One region of the Mycobacterium sp. NGS59 genome, then DNA from elsewhere that is predicted to be linked to it. Evidence: riboswitches for the same ligand, from Rfam matches in the RefSeq annotation. Region 1 holds a riboswitch; the other holds the start of a gene.
What was found. A riboswitch is a leader RNA that binds a small molecule or an ion and turns the genes downstream of it on or off. The one in region 1 is predicted to bind cobalamin.
Positions count from the first base shown of each region.

Region 2: it holds a riboswitch for cobalamin, as region 1 does, so the genes downstream of both, AC5Y46_RS05840 (PPE family protein) here and metE (5-methyltetrahydropteroyltriglutamate--homocysteine S-methyltransferase) in region 1, are expected to answer to the same signal.

Region 1 is NZ_JCALCN010000001.1:6,236-10,791, reverse strand. Features, by position in the region: gene AC5Y46_RS00040 (nitroreductase family protein) at 1-215, shown strand, start outside; gene AC5Y46_RS00035 (TetR/AcrR family transcriptional regulator) at 372-1,634, shown strand; gene AC5Y46_RS00030 (SDR family oxidoreductase) at 1,664-2,320, shown strand; cobalamin riboswitch at 2,385-2,632, shown strand; gene metE (5-methyltetrahydropteroyltriglutamate--homocysteine S-methyltransferase) at 2,780-4,556, shown strand, end outside.
Region 2 is NZ_JCALCN010000003.1:165,538-170,093, reverse strand. Features, by position in the region: gene AC5Y46_RS05845 (PE-PPE domain-containing protein) at 1-379, opposite strand, end outside; partial or broken gene AC5Y46_RS05840 (PPE family protein) at 367-1,955, opposite strand; cobalamin riboswitch at 2,039-2,218, opposite strand; gene AC5Y46_RS05835 (ABC transporter ATP-binding protein) at 2,422-4,194, shown strand; gene AC5Y46_RS05830 (ABC transporter ATP-binding protein) at 4,191-4,556, shown strand, end outside.

The sequences.
Region 1 (4,556 bases):
CCTTGCACACCCGCGGCTACGGCACCTGTATCACCACCCTGCACCTGCATCACGAGGCCGCCGTGGCCGAACTGCTCGGCATCCCCCCGGACTACGTCCAGGGCTGCCTGCTGCCCGTGGGCCGGCTGCGCGCCGGACACACATTTCGGCCGGCTCCGCGGGCGTCCGTCGAGCACGTGGTCGCGCTGGACCACTGGACCGGCCCACCCATCTAGGATGGGGTCGTCGATGCGGAGCAGGTCGCTCAGCAGCGCGTTTGCCGCAGCCAATCTGATAACCTCTAACAAAGATTTGGTTCGGCAGGAGGACGGATTTCCGATGGTTTCCGCACTGCGATCCGCCCGGTCGTTCGAAGCGCCGTTCAGCGGGCCATGACTGACAGCGCCATCGAAACCGGTACCCGCCGCGCCGAGATCCTCGAAACCGCCGCGTCCCTGATCGCCTCCTCCGGACTGCGAACTTCGTTGCAGGAGATCGCCGATGCGGCAGGGATCCTTCCCGGCAGCCTGTACCACCATTTCGAATCGAAAGAAGCGATCCTGGTCGAATTGATCCGCCGCTATCAGGCCGACCTGGAACGCATCGGGCAAAGCGCCCAAACGAAATTGGACGAGGCCGACTCGCGACCCGCCGCCGGGAAGATCGTCGAATTGGGCCAGGCGATCGCCAACTGCGCTGTGCGGCACCGCGCCGCGCTGCAGATGTCGTTCTACGAGGGCCCGAGCGCGGACCCCGAGCTGATGAAGCTGACGCGGCAGCGGCCGGTCGCGATCCAGGAGGCGATGCTGCAGACCCTGCGGGCCGCCAGGTGGAGCGGCGACATCAATGCCGACGTCGATCTTCCCACGTTGGCCGACCGGATCTGCCAGACCATGCTGCAGGTCGGCCTCGACGTCATGCGGCACAATTCCTCCGCCGATCAGGTCGCAGCGCTGCTGTGCCGGATAATATTGCAGGGCTTGGCATCTCGTCCTCCTGACGATGGTCCGCTGGACCGCTCGACGGCTTTCACCGCGGCCAGCGACGTCATCGACACGTGGGCCGACGACAGCGAAGCCGACCCCCGTGACAAGGCCGCCCAACTGCGTGCGGTCGCACGAACGGAGTTCGGCCGCAAGGGATACGAAGTCACCACCGTCCGCGACATCGCCGCCGCGGCCGGACTGGGCACCGGAACCGTCTATCGCGTCATCGGGTCCAAGGACGAACTGCTGGCGTCGATCATGCGGTCGTTCGGCCAGAAGGTGGAGGCCGGGTGGATCGCCGTGCTGCGCGCCCAGGCGAGTCCCGTGGCGAAGCTGGACGCGCTGAGTTGGGTCAACGTCAATGCGCTGGACCAGTTTTCCGACGAGTTCCGGATCCAGCTCGCCTGGATGCGCCAGTCCCCGCCCCGGGATGCGGTGAACCCGGGCTGGTCGTACACGACGCGGTTGCGTCAGATGAAATCGCTGCTCTCCGAAGGGACTCGGTCCGGCGAGATCGCTATCGACTCGCCGTCGACCACGATGCTGGCCCGCTGCGTCATCGGCATGCAGTGGATTCCGGAGAACATCCTGCGCGACATCGGCACCCGGGCCTCGCTCATCCTGGCCCGCGACACCGTCCTGCGCGGTGTCGCCGTTCGCGGCAAGTGACGATCCGTTCCGAGCTGTAGCGTCGAATCATGGCGAACATCATCGTGATCGGCGGCCACGGCAAAGTCGCCCTACACCTGGCCCGCATCTTGAGTGACCGCGGCGACGCCGTGACCTCGGTATTCCGCAATCCCGACCACACCGACGACGTCGCTGCGACCGGCGCGAAGCCTGCCGTCGCCGACATCGAGCGTCTCGACACCGACGCGCTGGCCGACCTGCTGTCCGGACACGACGCCGTCGTCTTCTCGGCCGGGGCCGGTGGCGGCGACCCGGCGCGAACCTACGCGGTGGACCGCGACGCCGCCATCCGGGTGATCGATGCGGCCAGCCAGGCCGGCGTGCCGCGGTTCGTGATGGTGTCGTATTTCGGCGCCGGCCCCGATCACGGTGTGCCCGCCGATGATTCGTTCTTCGCCTACGCAGAAGCCAAGGCGGCCGCCGATGAACACCTACGTGCCAGTGCTCTCGACTGGACCGTGCTGGGGCCGGGCCGGCTCACGCTGGACCCGGCGACCGGCCGGATTGCGGTGGGCGAAGCGAAGGGCGCGGTTTCCCGCGAAGATGTCGCGCTGGTGGCGGCGGCCGTGTTGCCGGACGACTCGACCGTCGGCCGCACCATCGAATTCAACAACGGCGATGTGCCCATCGCGGACGCACTGACCGCGGCCGGGGAGTCGAGCTAACGCTCTACGGGCTGTTGTATCGACTCGAGACCGCGCAGCGACACGAGGCGCAGACATGCCTAGTAACATCTACCGTGCAGCTGGTCTGTTGTCGTCGCACCATGTGACGCCGGCATCGAGCGGGGCGACTTTTGCCCCGCGAGAGGGAACCCGGTGGGAATCCGGGACTGTCCCGCAGCGGTATGCAGGAACGAACGCCGTTTTCGACAAGCACTGGTCCCGAACGTGGGGGCTGGGAAGCGACGGTCACTAGGAGCACCACCTCGGTGCGCGCCTGCGAGTCCGAAGACCTGCCAGCTGTGCCGGGCGCGCCGCGTCCGGCGGTTCATCGCCTCGTGGAATGGGCGTTTGGCCGCACCCGTTGAGGTGTATGCGACTGACGACAGTCCGACACGCCCAACGGACGGCTGCGCGTCCGCGGGCGGTGTCCACTCCGTCGATCGAAGGACGAACCCGCTCGTGAACGCCACACCATTCACCGCCACCATCACCGGCTGCCCCCGCATCGGTCCGCGCCGCGAACTCAAACGCGCGACCGAAGGCTACTGGGCCGGACGTACCAGCCGAGCCGACCTGGAGTCCGTCGCCGCCTCGCTGCGCCGCGACACCTGGTCGGACCTGGCCGCAGCCGGCCTGGACTCGGTGCCCGTGAATACCTTCTCCTACTACGACCAGATGCTCGACACCGCGGTACTGCTCGGGGCCCTGCCGCCACGGGTAGGTGACGTTCCCGACGAACTTGACCGCTACTTCGCCGCGGCGCGCGGCAATGACGAGATCTCGCCGTTGGAGATGACGAAGTGGTTCGACACCAACTACCACTACCTGGTTCCCGAGATCGGGCCGTCCACCCGGTTCGCGCTGAACCCCGACAAGGTGCTCTCGGAGCTCAAAGAGGCTCAGGCCCTGGGGATTCCCGCCCGTCCCGTGGTCATCGGGCCGGTGACGTTCCTGCTGCTGGCCAAGTCCGTGGACGGCGGCGGCGCACCGATCGAGCGCCTCGAGGAATTGCTGCCGGTCTACACCGAGCTGCTGTCGCTGATCGCCGACGGCGGTGCTCGGTGGGTCCAACTCGACGAGCCCGCCCTGGTCACCGATATCTCCCCCGACGCACCCGCGCTGGCCGAGGCCGTCTACACCGCGTTGTGCGCGGCAAGCAATCGACCCGCCATTCATGTCGCCACCTATTTCGGCGACCCGGGTGCCGCCCTGGCGGGCCTGGCCCGCACCCAGGTTGAGGCGATCGGTATCGACCTGGTCGCCGGTGCGGGCACAGCGGTCGCGGCCGTTCCGGATCTGGCCGGCAAGACGGTGGTGGCCGGTGTCGTGGACGGACGCAACATCTGGCGCACCGACCTGGAAGCGGCGCTGGGCAAGTTGACGACTTTGCGCAATTCGGCTGCGGCAGTGGCGGTTTCGACGTCGTGCTCGACCATGCACGTGCCGTACTCGCTCAAACCGGAGACCGGGCTGGACGAGAACCTGCGCAGCTGGCTGGCTTTCGGCCGCGAGAAAGTGGATGAAGTGGTCGTGTTGGCCCGCGCGCTGCGCGACGGGCGCGAGACGGTCGCCGACGAAATCGCGGCATCCAACGCCGCGGTGGCCGACCGCAAGCGCGATCCGCGGCTGCACAACGCCGAGGTCCGGGCCCGGATCGATTCGATCGTGGCCTCCGGCGCGCATCGCGGTGACCCGGCCGAGCGTCGCGCCAGCCAGGAGGCGCGGCTGCATCTGCCGGCCCTGCCCACCACGACGATCGGCTCCTACCCGCAGACTTCGGCGATCAGGGTCGCCCGGGCGGCGTTGCGCGCCGGCGAGATCGACCAGGACGAATACGAGCGCCGGATGAAGGCCGAGATCGCCGACGTCGTCAAGCTGCAGGAGCAACTCGGGCTCGATGTGCTGGTACACGGGGAGCCCGAGCGCAACGACATGGTGCAGTACTTCGCCGAGCAACTGGACGGCTTTTTCGCCACCCAGAACGGCTGGGTGCAGTCCTACGGCAGCCGGTGTGTCCGTCCGCCTATCCTCTACGGCGACGTGTCCCGGCCGCAGCCGATGACGGTCGACTGGATCAGCTATGCGCAGTCGCTGACCGACAAGCCGGTGAAGGGGATGCTGACCGGTCCGGTGACCATCCTGGCGTGGTCGTTCGTCCGTGACGACCAGCCGCTGGCCGACACCGCAATCCAAGTGGCACTGGCGATTCGGGACGAGACGGTGGACCTGCAGTCGG
Region 2 (4,556 bases), on a different contig from region 1:
GATTCGGAACCGGGTTGCCGGTGCCGCCCATGATCAGGGTGTTCACGCCTGCGAATGCCGAAATCGCTTCCGGCGCAACACTATTGAGTGCCGATGCGTTCCATGCCTCGGCGGCCAGGTAGGAGCCGGCCGCCGTGCTCAAGGTTCGGACGAACAGTTGGTGCACCCTGGCGATCTCAGCGCTGAGCGTCTGATACTCCTGGCCGAACTCGGCGAACAGTGCCGCGACCCGGGTCGACACCTCGTCGGCGGCGGCGGCAATTAATCCGGTGGTGGGACTGGCGACGGCCCCCTGCACCTCCGCCAGTGACGATTGAATCCTCGCCAGATTCATTGCAGCCGAACGCAAGAGGTCGGGTTCGACGGTCAGCGCTGACACATGCCCTCCTGTTTCTCGGCGCACTCCGACTCGTCCGGCGCCCAGGTGCTGGGCATCAGTGGCTCGCGCGGACCGCCACCGAACGCGTCACCGGTGAGCGTGGCCAGCCCCGCGGCTTCACCACCGGCCGTCCGCCGGGTGGCTCCCACGAACCCCAGCGGACCTGCGCCGCGATCGGAGCTGACGGCGGCGTCGGGGTCGGAAACGGGCTCGAGGTCCATGTATTCGTAGCCGCGACCCTTCACGTCGACCTTGGCACGCCGCTTACGGCGTTCCCGCGCTTTGTCCGCTGCGGAAGCCGCTGCCGCGGCCGGGGCCGCCGCGACGTCCGGCTGCGAAGCCCTCTTCTTGACCACAGTTCGGGTGCCGGCCGGGGAATCCATCCTGCCCGTGCCGCTGAGATACGGAAACTGCCCGGGACCCGCGCCCGGCGGTGGCGATGCGCTCGCAACGCTCGATGCGATCGGAGCCGCAGCCGGTACCGGGGCGGCCGGCGCGACAACCTGCGCCGGTACGGCCGGGCTCGAAACGGCCACCGTCGCAACCGGACCCGGCACGGTGGCGGGGTTCGCGGCAAGCACGTCGGTGGGACCCGGAACTGATTCCATGCCCGCATGCACATGCAGGGCTACCTCGGCGATACCCAGCGCGCCACCGGTGCCGAGGAGGGTGGGGCCGACCAGCAGCGGACTCAGTCCGGCCGCCAGCAGTGGGAAGGTGACCAGAAACTGGATGACCTGGATGGACAGGTCGTAGCCGATCGCCACACCACCGAAGGCGTAGGCCGCGAGCAGCAACAGCGGGTTGTCACCGGCCGCATTGAGCAGTCCCTGCATCAGCGCGGGATAGCCGCTCACCGGCGACGACAGGTCGGCGATCTTGGTGACGAACCACGTCATCGGGTCGGTGCCCGGGGGGACGCTGAAGATATACGAGACCAGGTCGCCACTGTCGCCGCCGACGGTGTTGAAGACTCGCTCCACGGCGGCAAGGAAATCTGTGATCGTCGAAAAAGGATCTCCGGCTGCTGCGGCCGGTTCTGCTTTGACGATCTGTGGTGCCGCGGTCGCGTCCGGCGACGCGGCCACCGCCGCAGCCGAGACCCCTTCATAGGCGCGCTCATGGTGGTGGCGGCCTGAATCCACATTCGCACGTAATCGGCCTCGTTCAGCGTGATCGGGATGGTGTTGATCCCGAAGAAGTTCGTCGCCACCAATACGCTGTGGACGGCATGGTTGGCTGCCAACTCGCCCAGCGTAGGCATGGCGGCCAGGGCCGCGGTGTAGGCGGTAGCCGCGGCCTCGTGCCGGGCGGCGGTCGCGGCGCTGTCCGCGCCGGCCTGCACCAGCCAGGCCAGGTAGGGCGCGTGGGCGGCCACATACGACTCGGCGCTCTGGCCCTCCCAGGCGCCGCCGCGCACCCCGCTCAACAGCGCGGTCAACTCGTCGGCCACTTGGGCGTACTCGGTGCTCAGCGTGCTCCACGCCGCGGCCGCAGCCAAGAGTGGACCCGGCCCCGGACCGCTCGACAGCAACGTCGAGTGCAGCTCCGGCGGGGAACCCATCCAGACCGTCATCGGCGGCTAGGCCGAGCGCTGGACCGACCGCAGGCGTGCCGCATCATGAGGCACCAGCTCTCTCCGGGGTGCTCCGCCCCGGGTTAGCAGGATGCGATGACGTGAGTGTCCTGGCTCTCGGATCACCGCTCGCCTCGCCTTCCAGCCAATGGCCGTGGCTTGTGAGGGTCGCTCCCCGATGACAGTGGCGGGACCGCGCCGGATTCGCACCGGCTTCCTGCATCATCATCGCCGTACAGGCGACATTGTCGCACTTGAGTCGGCCGGCGGATCGCACTTCGCAGAATCAAAGTCACCCCCGCAGAGCACCTGTTCCCCCGACCATAAACCTGGCGGGAGAGCTAGGCGGGCAATTTGCCACAATCCTGCGAATAATTTGCATGTAGTTAGCCGCCGCTCGGTGCTGGTGTTCGGCGTAGCAGTATTGCCCGGGTCGGCAGCACGAGCGTTGCGACGGAGGAAAAGCGTGCGACGAGACAGCCCAGCGGGACCCGGGCGCCCCCCGGCGATCCTGCGGTCGGCTCGGACGACACTTGTCGCGTGCGCGCTACTGGCGGCGATCAGCGCACTGGCCGGCATGGCACCACTGTTCGTCGTCGTAGAGGTGAGCCGGCGTCTCCTCGCGGGGAACACCGACGTCTGGCCGATCGTCGTGGTGGCGGTCATCGCGCTGGCGGCAAAGCAATTGGGTGTCCTGGCCGCCGGGGTGATGACACATCTGGCCGACATCCGGGTGTCGTTCCGGATCCGTCGGGAGTTGCTGGCCAAGTTGAGCCGGGTGCCGCTTGGCTGGTTCGGCGAGCGCAACTCCGGGATCGTCAAGAAGGCCGTCGAGGACGACGTCGCGGCCCTGCATCGGCTCGTGGCCCATTCGATCGTGGAAGTCAGTGCGGCGGCGGTGCCGCCCGTAGTGGCCTTCGGGTACCTGTTCGTCCTGGACTGGCGGATGGCGCTGGCGACGCTGCTGCCGGTGTGCGCCGGGCTGGCGGCGTATCAGCGCGCGGCGGCCAGTGCGGGAACCAAGTATCCGGAGTACATGGACTGGTTGAGGCGGCTCAACAGCGCGGCCGTGGAGTTCGTGAACGGCATCGGCGTGGTGAAAGCCTTCGGCACGCCGGGCGCGGCAAGTCGTCGGTTCCAGGAAGTGTCCCGCGCGTTCGCACACTTCTTCCTCGACTGGGCCAAATCCACCAGCGTGGCCAGCGTCACGGCGGAAATCCTGCTGTCGCCGCCCAGCATCCTGCTCGCGGTCGCGACGACCGGCGGGATCTTGACCGCCAACGGCGACCTCCCGCTGCAGAACTTCATCGCATTCGCCGTCTTCGGCACCGTCATCACGTCGAACTGGATGACGTTGCTGATGTCGATACACCCGTTGGTCACCGGGTTGCAGGTGTCCCGCGAAATCCGGGAACTGCTTGGGACTGCGGAACTTCCGGTGCCGGACCGCCCGGCCGAACTCGATCCCGCGACACCGGGCCCGGTGGTGCGGCTGCGCGGGGTGCGCGTCACCTACGGCGACACGGTCGCCTTGGCCGGGATCGATCTCTGTCTGGAGCGCGGCACGATCACCGCGCTGGTGGGCCCGTCCGGTTCCGGAAAGTCCACCCTGGCCAAGCTGTTGCCGCGGTTCGACGATCCGTGCGAAGGGGCGGTCGAGCTGTACGGGGTCGACCTGCGCCGGATCGACCCCGCGACGTTGTATCGGCACGTCGCGTTTGTCTTTCAGGACCCACACCTGTTGTCGGCCATGAGTATTCGCGACAATATCCGGCTGGGCCGTCCCGACGCCGACGAGCAAGCCGTGCGGGAAGCCGCCCGCCGGGCGCAGATCTTGTCCAGGATCGAGACGTTGCCACGCGGATTCGATTCGGTGGTCGGCGAGGACGCTGCGCTCTCGGGTGGTGAACGGCAGCGCGTCTGTATCGCCCGCGCGATCCTGGCCGACCGCCCGATCCTGGTCCTCGACGAAGCCACCGCCAGCGCCGACCCGGAAAACGAGGCCCGGATCCAAGACGCGCTGAGCGCGGTCGCCGCGGACCGGACGGTGCTGGTGATCGCGCACCGGCTCAGCACCGTCCGAGGCGCCGACACCATCGTCGTCCTCGCCGGCGGCCGCATTGCCGAAACCGGTAGGCACCCGGAATTGTTGGGGCACAACGGAATCTATGCACAACTGTGGAGACGGGAACGCGAGGCAGAACGTGGTGTCGCCGAGCAGTTGGAGGCATGGCGATGAGCACGATCATCCGTTACCTGTTCGACCTGCTCGATGACCGCGGCCGCCGGCAGCTGCGCACCATGCTCGTCGTGCAAGCCGTGCAGGGAGTGCTGCAAGGTCTGGGTTTCCTGTTCGTGGTTCCGTTGCTCGGCGTCCTCTTCGAACGACCGGTGCGGGGGGGTGATCTGTGGTTCTGGATCGCGGCGATCTGCGTGACCGTGGTCGCCCATCACGGGTTGCTGGCCTGGAGCACTTCGCTGGGCTATCGCGTCGGCACCGACGTGCTGACCAATTTCCACGATCGGATCGGAAATCATCTGGCCGCCTTGCCGATCGGCTGGTTCGGCGCCGACCGGACCGGGCCGATCGGGCGTCTGGTC